4 regions of the Agrobacterium sp. 22-209-1 genome follow, and region 1 is predicted to be linked to each of the others. Evidence: predicted binding sites of a transcription regulator. Region 1 holds the regulator's gene; each other region holds the start of a gene.
The links. Region 1 encodes PhoB, which activates phosphate uptake and scavenging genes when phosphate is short. Its sites were predicted from a motif close to TGTCATNNANCTGTCAT; they were not measured.
Positions count from the first base shown of each region.

Region 2: the regulator PhoB is predicted to act here: its motif matches at 2,219-2,235, upstream of ACQZ48_RS11320 (esterase-like activity of phytase family protein).
Region 3: the regulator PhoB is predicted to act here: its motif matches at 2,221-2,237, upstream of phnC (phosphonate ABC transporter ATP-binding protein).
Region 4: the regulator PhoB is predicted to act here: its motif matches at 1,372-1,388, upstream of ACQZ48_RS18940 (UDP-2,3-diacylglucosamine diphosphatase).

Region 1 covers NZ_JBNWCH010000017.1:7,503-11,791, forward strand. The annotation lists gene ACQZ48_RS22795 (GcrA family cell cycle regulator) at 374-907, shown strand; gene phoB (phosphate regulon transcriptional regulator PhoB) at 1,287-1,970, opposite strand; gene phoU (phosphate signaling complex protein PhoU) at 2,001-2,726, opposite strand; gene pstB (phosphate ABC transporter ATP-binding protein PstB) at 2,823-3,638, opposite strand; gene pstA (phosphate ABC transporter permease PstA) at 3,653-4,289, opposite strand, start outside.
Region 2 covers NZ_JBNWCH010000004.1:33,160-37,448, reverse strand. The annotation lists gene ACQZ48_RS11320 (esterase-like activity of phytase family protein) at 1-2,168, opposite strand, end outside; gene hupB (DNA-binding protein HupB) at 2,424-2,699, opposite strand; gene lon (endopeptidase La) at 2,988-4,289, opposite strand, start outside.
Region 3 covers NZ_JBNWCH010000007.1:126,261-130,549, forward strand. The annotation lists gene phnK (phosphonate C-P lyase system protein PhnK) at 1-668, shown strand, start outside; gene phnL (phosphonate C-P lyase system protein PhnL) at 736-1,443, shown strand; gene ACQZ48_RS16720 (DapH/DapD/GlmU-related protein) at 1,440-2,057, shown strand; gene phnC (phosphonate ABC transporter ATP-binding protein) at 2,296-3,156, shown strand; gene phnD (phosphonate ABC transporter substrate-binding protein) at 3,242-4,147, shown strand; gene phnE (phosphonate ABC transporter, permease protein PhnE) at 4,218-4,289, shown strand, end outside.
Region 4 covers NZ_JBNWCH010000009.1:163,567-167,855, forward strand. The annotation lists gene ACQZ48_RS18935 (NADP-dependent malic enzyme) at 1-1,214, opposite strand, end outside; gene ACQZ48_RS18940 (UDP-2,3-diacylglucosamine diphosphatase) at 1,443-2,282, shown strand; gene dgcA (N-acetyl-D-Glu racemase DgcA) at 2,537-3,520, opposite strand; gene ACQZ48_RS18950 (MlaE family lipid ABC transporter permease subunit) at 3,664-4,289, shown strand, end outside.

The DNA.
Region 1 (4,289 bases):
TTATCCCTCGCCTGAAAATCAAAAATGCCGCCTCGCGGCGGCAGGGGCACTATTGTCACTTCGCCTGCCGATGTCAACAAAAGTCCGCGTTTCTCGGGCTTCTCAAGCCCTAGTAGGTGGCGGCGGATGAGGCCCAAGGTGTTGCCTTTCAGACTCAACTCGCCAGCAAGTTGGGGAAAACCGGAAAATCGATTCGAGATGATTCCCACGACTCTTGCCACGGAGTCTGCGTGGCACTAGGTTAATCGCTAATTACTAGACTGCATTGCGGCGGAACTAGTCACCGAAAATCAGGCAGAAACCACGCTCGCGGCACGCCCGCGAGGCGGAGATGGATTCTGCCGACATTATACGCGACGAGCGGAGAAGCGGCATGAACTGGACAGACGAACGGGTCGAAAAACTCAAGAAATTGTGGTCCGAGGGACTTAGCGCCAGCCAGATAGCAGCGCAGCTGGGCGGTGTCAGCCGTAATGCCGTCATCGGCAAGGTCCACCGCCTCAACCTGCCGGGTCGCGTCAAGGCCGGCGGCCCGGTCACTTCGGCGCGTTCCGCGCCCAAGCGCGCCGCCGCTCCTGCCCCGCGCGCGACGAATTTCGCGGGCCGTGTCGGCACAGCGCCTGCTCGGGTTCTGACCCGTTCCAACGCAGCAACGGCTCTTCAGGAAGAGATCGGCATCGAGACCGCGGAAGTCCTCGATTACGTTCCTTCCAGAAACGTCGTCACCCCGATTTCCCGTCGCCTGACGTTGACGGAACTGACGGAGCGCACCTGCAAATGGCCGGTCGGCGATCCCTTGAAAGACGATTTCCATTTCTGCGGTTGTGAAGCGCTGGAATCTTCACCCTATTGCAAGTTCCATGCGAAACTCGCCTACCAGCCGGTAAGCGAACGTCGCAAAGCTTGAGTGTTGCGGCACGCATTCGACACTCAAAAACTACGGGCCTTCGGGCCCGTTTTTTTATGGCAAAACTCAAGGCGGTCCCGGAATGGGCGCACGCTGTTTGAGAGGCGCTCCCAATTCCTCTTCTTCCGCCTTCTGCGGATGTAAAATCGCGACGCGCCCTTGCGGCAAATACTTTGAGTTCGTCGGCGACGTGCCGCGCCATCCCTCCTGTCTGGTTTCACCGCGCAATCCGACTCTTAGCAGACCGTCTGTTGCCTTCAAAAACAACAAGGACACGCGTTGGGCAAGGTTCGAATTCAGAAGGCCCGCCACCATCCCGGCTGCGGGCCTTCTGAATTTTGGGAATTTTTCCCGAGTGAAACCATCGGTTTCGGTTTCCTCAGGCTTCCATTGAATATCCGGCGCCGCGCACGGTGCGGATGACATCTTGCATATGCGAAAAATTGAGCGCCTTGCGCAGACGTCCGACATGCACGTCGACGGTGCGTTCGTCCACATAGATATCGTGACCCCAGACGCCATCCAGCAATTGTGAGCGGGAAAACACCCGGCCGGGAGAAGTCATCAGGAATTCCAGCAGGCGGAACTCCGTTGGGCCGAGGCGCACTTCGCGGCTCTTGCGGTGAACGCGATGGGTCTCGCGATCCAGTTCGATATCGCCGCATTTCAGCACCGAAGACAGAACCTCGGGGCGAGCCCGGCGCAGCATGGCCTTGACCCGGGCCATGAGTTCCGGTGTCGAGAACGGCTTGACGACATAATCGTCGGCGCCGGTGGCGAGGCCGCGAACCCTTTCGCTTTCCTCACCGCGCGCCGTCAGCATGATGATGGGCAGGCGTTCGGTTTCCGGCCGCATTCTGAGCCGACGGCACAGTTCGATACCGGAAACGCCGGGAAGCATCCAATCCAGGATAAGAAGGTCTGGAATACGTTCCTGCAGCCGAATTTCGGCCTCGTCTCCACGGGGTATCGTGTCGACGTCATATCCCTCAGCCTCGAGATTGTAACGAAGCAGCACGCTCAGCGCTTCCTCATCTTCCACAACTGCAATCTTGGGCACCATATACTAACTCCGCAAGCCGCTGCCTGTCTGTTACTCGGTCACCGAACCGAGCGTGTTGGAACTGTCATCCTTAGGACGCTCGCCTTCCGGCTGGCTGCCGGTGGTCATGTAATAGATCGTCTCGGCGATATTGGTGGCGTGGTCGCCGATACGCTCGATGTTCTTGGCGCAGAACAGAAGATGCGTGCAGGTAGTGATGTTGCGCGGATCTTCCATCATGTAGGTCAAAAGCTCACGGAAGAGCGACGTGTACATGGCGTCGATTTCTTCGTCGCGCTCGCGGATGGCATTTGCCTTCTCCGCCGAACGTGTCGAATAGACGTCGAGGACTTCCTTGAGCTGTACCAGCGCCAGTTCCGAGAGGTGTTCGATGCCACGGGCGAGCTTGCGCGGCACGCCGGTGCCGGCAACCGCGATGACACGCTTGGCAGTATTCTTACCGAGGTCGCCAACACGTTCGAGGTCCGCTGCAATACGTAGCGTGCCGATGATCTCGCGAAGGTCTGCCGCCATCGGCTGGCGCCTGGCGATGGTGACGATGGCCTTGTCGCCGATCTCACGCTCGGAATGATCGAGGATCGCGTCGTCGGAAATGACCTTCTGGGCGAGTGCGGCGTCGGAGTTGACGAGCGCACGCACGGCATCGGCGCACATCTGTTCCGCCAGACCGCCCATTTCGGCGATACGGCGCGTCAGGAATTTCAGTTCGTCGTCATATGCCGACAGAATATGCGAATGGGTCGTTGTCTGCGTCATGGTCTAGTCCTCCGGCTTGGCCTGCATGCGCGTGCCCGGAAGCGGGCACGGCAGAGGCACCAGTCTTGTTCGGTTTCGATAAAGCGCCGGCCGGGATCAGCCGAAGCGGCCCATGATGTAATCCTGCGTGCGCTGGTCGTCCGGATTGGTGAACATCTTGTCGGTTTCGTTTTCCTCGACAAGGTGACCAAGGTGGAACATGGCCGTGCGCTGGGAAACACGCGCCGCCTGCTGCATGGAGTGCGTGACGATGACGATGGTGTAATTGGTGCGCAGCTCGTGGATCAGTTCCTCGACCTTTGCGGTCGCGATAGGGTCGAGCGCCGAGCAGGGTTCGTCCATCAGGATCACTTCCGGGCTGACGGCAACCGCGCGGGCGATGCACAGGCGCTGTTGCTGACCGCCGGAAAGACCCGTGCCGGATTCCTGCAGGCGATCCTTCACTTCGTTCCAGAGGCCGGCCTTCTGCAGGCTCTGCTCGACGATCTGGTCCATATCCGCCTTGTTGCGGGCGAGACCATGGATGCGCGGACCGTAGGAAATGTTTTCGTAGATCGACTTCGGGAAAGGGTTCGGCTTCTGGAACACCATGCCGACGCGGGCGCGCAATTCCACGACATCGATTGCCTGATCGTAGATATCGTCGGTGTCGAGCGTGATTTTTCCGGTCACCCGGCAACCGTCGATCGTGTCGTTCATGCGGTTCAGGGTGCGCAGGAAGGTGGATTTACCGCAGCCAGACGGGCCGATCAGCGCCGTCACCGTATTTTCGCGAACATTCAGGTTCACGTCGTAGAGCGCACGCTTTTCGCCGTAATAAACCGAAACGTCCTTGCCGATCATCTTGTATGAGACTTCATTCATTTTCTTGTCCAGCGCCTTTTCAACTGCTGCTTCCGACAACATGTTCATTGCTCAATCTCCCTCTACCAGCGCCGTTCGAAGCGGCGACGCAACAGGATTGCGCCAACATTCATGACAATGAGGAACAAAAGCAGGATGATGATAGCGCCGGATGTCCTTTCGACAAAGGCACGCTCGGCTTCGTTCGCCCACATGTAAATCTGCACCGGCAGGGCCGTGGACGGATCCATCGGCGTTGTCGGGTAATTCGCGACGAATGCCACCATGCCGATCAGGAGCAGCGGCGCCGTTTCCCCCAGCGCGTGGGCGAGACCGATGATGGTGCCGGTGAGGATGCCGGGCATGGCGAGCGGCAGCACATGGTGGAAGATCGTCTGCATCTTGGAAGCGCCGAGGCCGAGGGCGGCGGCGCGGATAGACGGCGGCACGGCCTTCAGGGCAGCGCGCGTCGCGATGATGATCGTCGGCAGGGTCATCAGCGTCAGGACGAGGCCGCCGACCAGCGAGGCCGAGCGCGGAAAGCCCATGAAGTTGATGAAGACCGAGAGGCCGAGCAGACCGTAAACAATCGAAGGAACGGCCGCGAGATTGTTGATATTCACCTCGATAAGATCCGTCAGACGGTTCTTCGGGGCGAATTCCTCGAGATAGATGGAGGCCGCGACGCCGATCGGCAATGACAGCACCAGCACGATCAGC
Region 2 (4,289 bases), on a different contig from region 1:
AACAGCGTCTCGCCGGAGGAATCATCGACGCCGTCATTGTCTGTCACGGCATAGGCGGCTCCAGCCTTGTCAAAGGTGAAGCCTTCCAGCTTGTCGACGACGTAGCCGTTGGTCTGGGCCTTGAGGTCGGGCAGGAAGTCGTGGGCTTCCTGCTTGGTCACCAGCGGCAGCTCGCCGCGGATCTTGCCCGGCTTCAGGTCGGCGATAGCAACGCGGTAGAGCTTCTTGATCTTGGCCTTGTCGCCGATCTGGTTGTCGCGCTCGATGATATAGACATAGTCGCCCTGCGCGGTGATTTCAGAAAGGCCGACCCAGCCTGCCTCAGTCTTGTCGAGCGGGTAACGCACAGCGCCCCACTCCTTGGACTTCGGATTATAGGAGACGAGCTTGACGAAGCCCTTCTCGTCCGTGCCCCATTCACGCTGCACGGCCATCCACAGCGTCGCATCGTCGCCTTTACCGATCATCGTCACGCCTTCGAAACCGAAGCGGGTATCGCTGGCGAGCAGCTCCTTCGGCAGCGCGATCTCGGCCTTGATTTCACCCTTGGCGTTAACGTTATAAAGCGCATGCGGAACGAGCTTGGCGCTATCGCCTTCAGAGGCCAGCCAGAAACCGCCCTTGCCGTCCAGCGTGATGCCTTCGATATCAAGCTTCTGGGCGGCGACGCCGTCACGCTTGACGCGCAGCACGCTGGTGATGACAGCAGGCTTTTTCGTCGCATCAATGGTAAAGATCGACGGCTGATTGCCATAGACCGAATCGGACACGGCATAGAGAATGCCGGGCTTTTCGGCATCGCCGACCAGACCCGAGAGCGCACCCCAACCGATCGGCGCACCATCGACTGTCGCGGAGACGAGCTGCGGATAGGCTGCTTCGCCTTCAGCACGCTCATAAAGCATGACATGCGAGCGGACGCCGCCGTCTTCGATCAGATCAACCTCATTGGCCGTGGCTAGGAGGTTGCGCGACGGGATGGCGACTGCGCCTTCCGGCGAAATTCCCGAAGGCAGGAGCTGGGTCAGTTGCGGCTCTGCGCCGGTATCCTTGTAAACAGCGGCAACGGAGGCGCGCTCGGCAAGCACGAAGAAATACTTCTGACCATCGAAGGTCGCCGCCTCCAGACCCTCGGGCTCGATCCCCTTGGCCTTGGAACGCTTTTCCGGATAGTGGCCGATGGCGGCAACCGCGTACTCGAGCGAGGTGCCGGCCTCATAAAGAAGCTTGCCGGTCTTGTCGAAGATGGTGAAGCCGCGCGAGCCGCCCTGCCAGTCGCCCTCATTGGCGATGACGATACGGTCATTGTCCAGCCACTTCACGGCATCCGGCTCGCGCTTGCGGCCTTCCTGCTTGTCGGTGAACTTCAGCTGTCCATCGGTTTTGGTATCGATGCCTTCCAGATTGACGGTGCCGGCGGAGAAATGCGTCTTCACGGTGCCGGTCTTGCCGTCGATGATGACGATATGGTTGTTTTCCTGCAGCGTCAGCGCGATCTCGCCATTGGCGTTGATGGAAACAAATTCCGGTTCCGGATCCTCCGGGGAAATTTCAGCGAGACCGGTAACGTCGATCTTCTTCAGCGTCGCGCAGTCGGCAACACCATCCTTCAGGCCGACGGTGACGAGGTAACCGGCTGGCATCTGCGGCAGGGCGCCTTCGTTCACCTCTTCATCGCGCTCGTTTTCGATCGCGATGGCGGCAAAGGTCTTGTCCGGGGAAACGGCGACGGAATCGGGTTGGCCGCCGAGGTCGCAGCTTGCCTCAACCTTCTTCGTGGCGAGATCGACCGTCACCAGCTTGCCGGAAGGCTTGGCACGACTTTCCGACGTATTGACGCCAGCCAGTACCTTGAGACCGGCAACGGCAACGGAGGTCGGCTCGCCTTCCAGCAACAATGCGCCGCCGGCCTTTGGAGCCTTGGCGTCTGTGATGTCGATGAAACCGATGCCGCCAAGCGGGCTGTCCGAATAAATCAGCGTCTTGCCGTCTTCGCTGGCGGTGATGATTTCAGCCGAAGTGACAGACTTGGCGTCCTTGTCCGCGGGAAGGTTTTTTGCCACCGGGAACGATGCAATGCGGTTGAAAACCGGCTCGGCAGCGGCCGGGATGGCCGCGGACGCAAGCAGAGCTGCAGTCAAAGCCATTTGAGAAAATCGGAACGCCATTTTAATCCCCCTTGGGTCCAGAAATACCCCATGGCTTCTGCGTCAAAGACATGACAGTGGCATGACATTTCCTTGCGGGAGAATCAAAAAGCCCGACTGCTGGAGCCGGGCTTTCGCGTTTATGCGCACATTCCGCGTTTCGAAACACCACCCGCTTTAGCGTCGATGTGACGGCGTCAGGGCATCAAAACATGTTTCCTCGTGAACCTGAAAAGCCGCCCGCCCGCCGCCGGGCGTTGCAGCTTTCCGGAAACCTTACGAGTTGACGGCGTCCTTCAGGCCCTTGCCTGCGGAAAACTTCGGTACGTTGCGAGCCGGGATATCGACTTCAGCACCCGTGGAAGGGTTACGACCCTTGGAGGCTTCACGACGGCTAACGGAGAAGCTGCCGAAGCCAGCGAGACGGATGTCGCCACCGCTCTTCAGTTCGTTCTGTACGGTTTCGAATACGGCATCAACAGCGGAAGCAGCATCTGCCTTCGTGAGACCAGCCTTTTCGGCAACAGCAGAGACGAGCTCGTTCTTGTTCATGTTTCCACCCCTTTCAATGGTTTGAAACGACTAAAATTAAGCCGGCGCAGAATACATTCACATCCGCGCGCAGCAACTCAAAAGCGCTGGAATCGCCTGAAAAACAAGGGGTCTGGAGTTTTTTTCACAAAAAAGGCCGACATTTCTGCCGGCCTTCCACATATTCGTGCCAATTTGGCATCAGTTGCGCAGAGCTGAGCACCGCGCAAGCACTCCGACACCTAACGCATTGATTCTATGCGCTGCCCGCCGCGAAAGGCGATTCCCGCCTTCGCGACGATGCATGTATCAATGGGCGATCGTCTGGTTGCCGTCATCAACACCTTCGACGGTTGCGATCACCGGCGTCTCGATGCTGCCGTCCCACTCGATGGGTTCCGGCTGGCGGATAAGAGCGTGCTTGATAACCTCGCCCATACGCGACACCGGAATGATTTCCATCTCGTTCTTCACGTTATCCGGAATCTCCGCCAGATCCTTGGCGTTTTCTTCCGGGATCAGCACCTTCTTGATGCCGCCGCGCAGAGCCGCAAGCAGCTTTTCCTTCAGGCCGCCGATCGGCAACACGCGACCACGAAGCGTGATCTCGCCCGTCATCGCCACATCCTTCGAGACCGGAATACCGGTCATGATGGAGACGATGGCAGTTGCCATGGCAACACCGGCAGACGGTCCGTCCTTCGGAGTTGCCCCTTCAGGAACGTGAACGTGGATGTCACTCTTGTCGAAGCGCGGCGGTTCGATGCCGAAATCCACGGCGCGCGAGCGGACATAGGATGCCGCCGCCGAAATGGATTCCTTCATCACTTCCTTGAGGTTGCCAGTAACCGTCATGCGGCCCTTGCCCGGCATCATCACGCCTTCGATGGTGAGCAACTCACCGCCGACTTCCGTCCAGGCTAGACCGGTGACGACACCGACCTGATCCTCGCGCTCGGCTTCGCCATGGCGGAACCGCGGCACGCCCAGATAGTCGGGAACGTTTGCAGCGGTGACTTCCACGGACTTGACCTTGCCCTTGATGATCTCGGTGACAGCCTTGCGCGCCAGCTTCATCAGCTCGCGTTCGAAGCTGCGCACGCCCGCTTCGCGGGTGTATTGCTGGATGACGACCATCAGGGCATCATCGGTGACCGAGAACTCTTCTGGACGCAGGGCATGCTCCTTGATCGCCTTGGGCAACAGGTGACGCTTTGCGATTTCGCGCTTTTCGTCTTCCGTGTAACCGGCGATGCGGATCACTTCCATGCGGTCCATCAGCGGGCCGGGAATGTTCAACGTGTTGGCCGTGGTCACGAACATCACGTCGGACAGGTCGTATTCCACTTCCAGGTAATGATCCATGAAGGTGGAGTTCTGTTCCGGATCGAGAACCTCCAGCAGTGCCGACGACGGATCGCCACGGAAATCCATGCCCATCTTGTCGATTTCGTCGAGCAGGAAGAGCGGGTTCGCCTTCTTGGCCTTCTTCATCGACTGGACGATCTTGCCGGGCATGGAGCCGATATAGGTACGGCGGTGACCGCGGATTTCCGCTTCGTCACGAACGCCGCCCAGCGCCATGCGGACATACTCGCGGCCGGTCGCCTT
Region 3 (4,289 bases), on a different contig from region 1:
TCGTCGGTGAATCCGGTTCCGGCAAGACCACGTTGCTCAACTGCATTTCCACCCGGCTGATGCCCACCGCCGGCAGCGTGGAATATCGCATGCGCGACGGCTCGATGCGCGATCTCTACCATATGGGCGAGGCCGAACGGCGTTTTCTGATGCGCACCGACTGGGGGTTCGTGCACCAGAACCCGGCGGATGGACTGCGCATGGCGGTATCTGCCGGTGCCAATGTCGGCGAGCGGCTGATGGCGGTCGGCAACCGTCATTACGGCAACATCCGCCAATCGGCCAGTGAATGGCTGGAACGGGTGGAAATCGGCACCGACCGTATCGACGATCAGCCGCGCGCCTTTTCCGGCGGCATGCGCCAGCGCCTGCAGATCGCCCGCAACCTCGTCACATCGCCGCGCCTCGTCTTCATGGACGAACCGACCGGCGGCCTCGATGTCTCGGTACAGGCACGTCTGCTCGATCTGGTTCGCGGCCTCGTCAACGATCTCGGTCTTGCGGTCGTCGTGGTCACCCATGATCTCGCGGTGGCGCGACTTCTCTCTCACCGCATGATGGTGATGAAGGGTGGTGACGTCATCGAACATGGCCTCACCGACCGCGTGCTGGACGACCCGCGCGAGCCTTACACGCAATTGCTCGTTTCCTCCATCTTGCAGGTCTAGCCGCGCGATTCCGAAAAATGGTCCCCGGTTTTCGGACAAAATCACGCGCAGAAAGAAAGAACCCACCATGACGACGCCTCTCATCGTTTCGGAAGTCTTCAAAAGCTTCACCATGCATCTTCGCGACGGTATCGAGCTGCCAGTCGTTCGCGATGTCAATTTCTCCGTCTCTAGCGGCGAATGCGTCGTGCTCGGCGGCCCTTCGGGCATCGGCAAAAGCTCGATCCTGAAAATGCTCTATGGCAACTACGCCATCGACAGCGGGCAGATTCTCGTTCGTCATGAGGGCCAGGTCGTCGATATCGGCAATGCCTCGCCGCGCACGATCCTCGAAATACGCCACCGCACGATTGGTTATGTCAGCCAGTTCCTGCGCACCGTGCCACGCGTTCCAGCAATAGACGTCGTCGCCGAGCCGCTTTTTGCCCGCAAGGTTGCGGTCGAGGAGGCGCGCGAGCAGGCAGCGGCGCTGCTTTCGAAGCTCAACCTGCCGAAGGAATTATGGTCGCTGCCGCCGGCAACCTTTTCCGGCGGTGAGCAGCAGCGTGTGAATATCGCACGCGGTTTCATCACCGATCACGCCATCCTGCTTCTCGACGAACCCACCGCCTCACTGGATGCCGCCAATCGGCGGGTCGTCGTTGAGATGATCGCCGAAAAGAAGCGCAAGGGGACCGCCTTGCTTGGCATTTTCCATGACGAAGAAGTGCGCGAAGCCGTGGCCGACCGCATTCTCGACGTCTCGCAGTTCTCTCCGCGAAAGGCAGCGGCATGAGCGTCAAGGTCGGTCTCGAACCCGTCATCCACGAAAGTGCCCGCGTCACCAATTCCTCGATCGGCCGCTATACCGAAATTTCGGAGCGCTGCCGCCTTGAGGAGGTCGAGATGGACGATTACTCCTATGTCATGCAGGATGGCGCGATCTGGTGCGCCACCATCGGCAAATTCGTCAACATCGCCGCTTCCGTCCGCATCAACGCCACCAATCATCCGATGCAGCGGGCGACATTGCACCATTTCACCTATCGCGCCCGCAGCTACTGGGACGACGCCGAAGATGAAACAGATTTCTTCGCCGCCCGGCGTGCCAAACGGGTGGTGATCGGCCACGATGTCTGGATCGGCCACGGTGCGACCATCCTGCCCGGCGTCACGGTGGGGAACGGTGCAGTCGTCGGGGCCGGGGCGGTCGTTTCCAAAGATGTTGCGCCCTACACCATCGTCGGCGGCGTGCCCGCCCGGCTGATCCGCGAGCGTTTTACCGCGGAGCTTGGCAAGCGCATGGATGAACTGAATTGGTGGGATTGGGACCATGCGAGGCTGCGCAGCGCGCTGGATGATTTCCGCACACTCGCCGCCGAGGATTTCGTGGCGAAATATGGCGGGTAAACTCCCGCCTATACCGAAGCAATTGCAGTCCCGGGGTCATGTCCCGGGATTTCTGTTTGTCGGCTCCCGATATGCCACGCAGGATTTCCACCGCATGACAAGCCAGAAGAAAGGTTTGTCGGCGAACCCACGGGTGTCGTATCTGCGAATTATGTAATATTTTCTTCATCAAACTGACACTCACGCTTCACGCACCGCTGTTACGTCGAACCCCGTCAAAAGAAGATTGGACGGGGAAATGAGCTTTCACCTGAAGCAAGTCACGCGCCGTTTCGGCAACCACACTGCGGTCGATTCCGTAAATGTCGAGATACCGCAGGGTCAGATGGTCGGCGTGATCGGGCGCTCAGGTGCGGGAAAATCGACGCTGCTGCGCATGATCAATCGCCTCGTCGATCCGTCTTCGGGCTCCATTCATTTCAACGATACCGAAGTGTCTGCACTGAAGGGTGCTGCGCTCCGCAACTGGCAGCGCGACTGCGCCATGATCTTCCAGCAGTTCAATCTGGTGCCCCGCCTCGATGTGCTCACCAACGTCATGCTCGGCCGCCTCAACCACCGTTCAACGGCGCTCAGCCTTTTCAACATCTTCACCCATGAGGAGCGGCTGATGGCTATCGCCGCGCTCGAGCGGCTCGGCATCGAACATGTGGCGATGCAGGCGGCAGGCACGCTTTCCGGCGGCCAGCAGCAGCGCGTCGCCATTGCGCGTGCGTTGATGCAGTCTCCAAAGATGGTCCTGGCCGATGAACCGATCGCCTCCCTCGACCCCCTCAATGCCAAGATCGTGATGGACGCGCTGCGCGACATCAACGAGCGCGAAGGCATCACCGTCATCACCAACCTTCACACGCTGGATACGGCGCGCAATTATTGCGAACGCATCATCGGCATGTCGCAGGGCCGCGTCGTCTTCGATGGAACGCCCGCCGAGCTCACTGCTGCCGCCGTCACCGAAATCTACGGAACCGATTCGCAAGGCTCCGGCATCGACGAGACCATGACCTCGACCAGCATCAATATTCCCGGCGCGCAGCTTGCCGCGCGTCCGGTGCAGCAATCTGCCGGTCCCGAACCGCTCGCTCTCGCCGGGCTCTGAGGAACCGCTCAGCATCGTTTGCGCCCGCGTCAAGGGCCAATATTTCACAACAAACTCCGGCTCGCCGGGAAACAGGAGAAAGTCCATGTTGAAGAAAGTCCTTCTTTCGGCAGTCGCCCTTGGCGTTCTGGCCGGTTCCGCCATGGCTCAGGACGTCAAGGTTCTGCGCATCGGTCTCGACGGTTCCGAAAACGAAGCCGACCAGATCCGCAACACCAAGTGCGTTGCCGATGGCCTCAAGGCTGCAACCGGCGTTTCCGAAGTTCAGGTTTTCCCGTCGCCGGACTATAACGGCGTTATCCAGGGCCTGCTCGGCGGCACCATCGACATCGCTTCCATGGGCGCATCCTCCTACGCCAAGATCGCTCTGGCCGACCCGAAGGCTGTCGACCCGATCCTGACCACGGCCGGCGCTGACGGTTCGACCGGTTATTACACGATCATGGTTGCCCGTAAGGACAGCGGCATCAAGACGCTGGCAGACGCCAAGGGCAAGAAGATCGGCTTCGCCGACCCGGACTCCACCTCCGGCTTCCTCGTTCCGAACGTGGCCATCCCGAAGGAAACCGGTGTTCCGGTCAAGGAATACTTCTCCGAAACCGGCTTCGGCGGCGGCCATGAGAACCTCGTTCTCGCCGTTCTCGACAAGAAGTTCGACGTTGGCACCACCTTCGGTTCGGGCGTTGGCAAGTGGGAAGAAGGCTACACCGCCGGCAATCTCTACCAGATGGTCAAGAAGGGCAACCTCGACATGGACGATATCGTCGAAGTCTGGAAGTCGCCGCTGATCCCGAACGGTCCGCTGATGGTTACGAACAAGCTCGGCGACGCGATGAAGCAGAAGGTCGAAGACTTCTTCATGGAACTGCCGAAGAAGGATCTCGCATGCTTCCAGGGCTTCACCCAGGGCAAGAACACCGCCTACATCAAGGTCGATCCGTCCTTCTACCAGACGATCATCGACGCCCGTAAGTCCGTTATCGGCGGCTGATCCTCAGATCATATCCGGAAGCGGCGGTGCCCCACGGCGCCGCCGCTTTTGCCAATAAAGGAAAAGCGGCATGGCGACCACACTGCACAATGGTACCCTCTCGCCCGAGGGGTTGAGCGCATCGTCCAGGACGGTCATGCGC
Region 4 (4,289 bases), on a different contig from region 1:
GCGATGCGCAGGATGAGGCGCGGATCGAAGGGCGAGGGGATGAGGTAGGTTGGGCCGAAGATCGGCGTTTCGCCGCTATAGGCCTTGGCGGCCACTTCGGAGACTTCCTCACGCGCGAGTTCCGCGATGGCCTGCACTGCGGCCATCTTCATTTCTTCATTGATCGTGGTTGCGCCGCAATCCAGCGCGCCGCGGAAGATATAGGGGAAGCAGAGGACGTTATTGACCTGGTTCGGGAAATCCGAACGGCCGGTGCAGATCATCGCATCCGGACGGGCAGCACGCGCCGCTTCCGGCATGATTTCCGGATTGGGGTTGGCAAGCGCCAGGATCAGCGGGTTTGCCGCCATGCGCTCGAGCAGTTCCGGCTTCAGCACGCCGGCGGCCGAAAGGCCGAGGAAGACATCCGCGCCGTCGATGGTTTCGGCCAGCACGCGCTTGTCGGTCTTCTGGGCGTAAACTTCCTTCCACTCGTCCATCAACGTGTTGCGGCCGTCATAAACGAGGCCTTCGATGTCGTGGACCCAGATGTTTTCCTTCTTCGCGCCCATGGCGACGAGCAGGTTGAGGCAGGCAAGGGCAGCTGCACCGGCGCCCGAGGCGACGATCTTGACGCTGGACAGAGATTTTCCGGCCAGTTCCAGCGCATTGGTGACGGCGGCGGCGACGATGATCGCAGTGCCGTGCTGATCGTCGTGGAAGACCGGAATGTTCATCTTCTCGCGCAGCTGGCGCTCCACTTCGAAACATTCCGGCGCCTTGATGTCCTCAAGGTTGATGCCGCCGAAGGTGGGCTCCAGCGCCGCGATGGTGGAGACCATGTCGTTGATGCCGGGTGCGTCGATCTCGATATCGAACACGTCGATGCCGGCGAATTTCTTGAAGAGAACGGCCTTGCCTTCCATCACAGGCTTGGAAGCGAGCGGGCCGATATTGCCAAGACCGAGCACCGCCGTGCCGTTGGAAATGACGGCAACGAGATTGGCGCGCGCGGTATATTCAGCCGCCATTTCGGGGTTCTCGTGGATGGCGAGGCACGGGGCGGCCACACCCGGCGAATAGGCGAGCGCCAGATCGCGCTGGTTGCCGAGCGGCTTGGTGGCCTGGATTTCCAGCTTGCCGGGGCGCGGGTAGCGGTGGAAAAAGAGCGCCTGTTCCTCGATGTCGGCCTTTGCCGTGTTGGCGGGCGTGTTGTTCTTATCGTGAGAGGTCATTCTTCCACCGTCATGTCTGGTTCAATTCCGGCCCCCTGAATACAACAAACTTCCCCGTGGTACAGCCGTTATTTACCGCCTCCTTATGCAAATGCGGGCATGGCTTATTCGCGTTTTCGTGAAGCTATCCGTCATATTCCATACAAAAAACCGCCGCTGTCATGTTGCTGAAACACGAGTCTGGTTCTGAGAGGTAAGAAAGCCGCAGGGACGCAACCGAACAGGGGGATGAAATCCGTGGCCGGTCAAATCGAAACCAGACAGTTCAGAACGCTTTTCATTTCGGATGTTCATCTCGGCTCCAAGGCGGCCAAGACGGATTATCTGCTCGACTTCCTGAAATACCACGAAGCCGAAACGATCATTCTCGTCGGCGACATCGTCGACGGCTGGCGCCTGCGCCGCAGCTGGTACTGGCCGCAGGGCTGCAACGACGTGGTGCAGAAGCTTCTGCGCAAGGCTCGCAAGGGCACCCGCATCGTTTATATTCCGGGCAATCACGATGAATTCCTGCGGGAGTTCCCTGGCATGCATTTCGGCGGTATCGAAGTGGCCGAACGCATGATCCACGAGGCGGGCGACGGCAAGAAATACCTCGTCATCCATGGCGACGAATTCGACGTGGTGGTGCGCAACGCCCGCCTGCTCGCTTATCTCGGCGACTGGGCCTATGACGCGGCAATTGCGCTCAACATCGCGATTGCCGCCGTGCGCCGCCGCATCGGCCTGCCTTACTGGTCGTTTTCGGCCTGGGCCAAGCTGCAGGTGAAACACGCCGTCAACTTCATCGGAGAATTCCAGCGCGTGGTCGCCGAAGAGGCGCGGCGCAACAATGTCGATGGCGTCATCTGTGGTCACATTCACCACGCTGTCATGGAAGACATGGACGGCATCCGCTACATCAACACCGGCGACTGGGTGGAAAGCTGCACGGCGATTGCCGAAAACGCCGATGGCAGCTTCGAGCTGATCACCTGGATGCAGACGAGCGACGTTACCGCCGAACAGGTATCGGACGAGATGGAGCCGGTGGATATTCCGGGTTTGATTGGCAAGCACGCGGCCTGATTGGGCCTGCGAGCTAAAGGGATACCTAGCCTTCGGTGTTTCCTTGCGATCAATGCGCGCTCGTGTGGTACGAGTGGATGCCGCTTGTTTCTTCTCCCCGCCGGGGAGAAGGTCGCGGCAGCGGGATGAGGGGGCAAGCTCTCCGAAATTCGGCTACGTTTCCCCCTCATCCGACCCTTCGGGCCACCTTCTCCCCGGCGGGGAGAAGAAATACGCGGTGGCGGCGCACCTCATCTGGTTTTAATTTTAGGGGCTCACCCCCACAGTTCCGGCCGCGCCGGATAAACCAGCGAACCCTCATAAACCAACCCCGGATCACGATCGTGCGCCAACAATAGCGGCCCATCGAGATCGGCGAAGGCCGCACCCTGCGCCGCCAGCACGGCCGGCGCCATGCCGAGCGAGGTGCCGAGCATGCAGCCCACCATGATGGTGAAGCCGAGCCGTTCCGCTTCCGCTTTCATGACAAGCGCTTCAGTCAGGCCGCCGGTCTTGTCGAGCTTGATGTTGATTGCATCGTAACGGTCGCGAAGGCCGGCGAGGTCCCTGGTGGAATGCACGCTTTCATCGGCGCAGATCAGCACCGGATGGTCGATGCGGGCGAGGATGTCATCCTTGCCGGCGGGTAGCGGCTGCTCGATGAGCGATATCTTCAGCTCTGCCGCAAGCCGCAGATAATATTCGATATTATAGTCATTCCAGCCCTCATTGGCGTCGATGATGATGCGCGCTTCGGGTGCGGCGGCGCGCACGGCCCTTAGACGCGCCTCGTCATCTGCCGTGCCGGTCTTGATCTTCAGCAGCGGGCGGCCTGCGTTTTCCGCCGTTTTCGCGGCCATGGTCTCCGGGTCGGCAAGCGAGATGGTATAGGCGGTGACGAGCGGCTTTGCCGCCTGTCCAAGGATGCGTGTGGCAACAGTCTTGCCGCTGATCTTGGCCTCGAGGTCCCATAGCGCGCAATCGACCGCATTGCGGGCGGCGCCGGGTTGCATCGCCTGCTGTAGTTCCTGTCGTGTCACGCCGCCGGCGATCTGTTCCGCCATCGCCTCGATATCGGCGATGACGCCCTCGATGCTTTCGCCATAACGCGGATAGGGCACACATTCACCTCTGCCGGTAAAGGAACCATCGCGGATGGTACACGTTACGACATCCGCATGCGTGCGGGTGCCGCGTGAAATGGTGAAGCTGCCAGCCACGGGGAAACGTTCTGTTGTGGCTTGAAGGTAACGGGGCATGTTTTTTCACTTCCTAACAGGCGTCAAAAGACACATGACGCCAAATTTATCGCGAATTGTCGGCCGTCACTGTGGCTTGCCGAAGGTCAAACCGTTATGAAACCATTAAGAATCTCGTAACGACTGCACTCGCTCGGAGCATTATGCAAGAACAGGACACACGGCAACAGGCGAACCCGGCCGCAATCACCGAAGACGATAACGTCTCCGGCGGCGGTTCGCGTTTTGCCCTGAGCGGTTCCTGGCGCAACAGCAATCTCTCCGGTATTTTCTCCAGTCTTGAAAAGATCGAAAAAAGCAAATCCACCGGCCCGGTGGAAATCGATCTTTCTTCCGTCGAGGCCATCGATACGACCGGCGCATGGATCATTCAGCGCCTGCGCAGGGACCTGGAGGCAAATGGCGCCACCGTCACCGTGACGGGCAATGACCGTATCGAAGAGGTCATTTCCCAATTGCCCGAAAAAGTGGAAATGGAGGGCGCGGCCGCTGCGAAAGCGGGGCTTGCCGAACGTATTTTTGCGCCTGTCGGCAAGGCCGTCGTGCAGAACGGCGCGGATTTTCTGGCGGGCATGTATATTCTCGGCTCCGCCGTGCGCGGCGCGCAGATGAAGCTCGGGCGCGGGCGCGGCGTTTCGCCGGCGGCCATCGTCAACCAGATCGACCATATGGGCGTGCGCGCCGTGCCGATCATCATGCTGATGTCGTTCCTGATCGGCGCGATCATCGCCCAGCAGGGCGCGTTCCAGCTTCGTTATTTCGGCGCGGA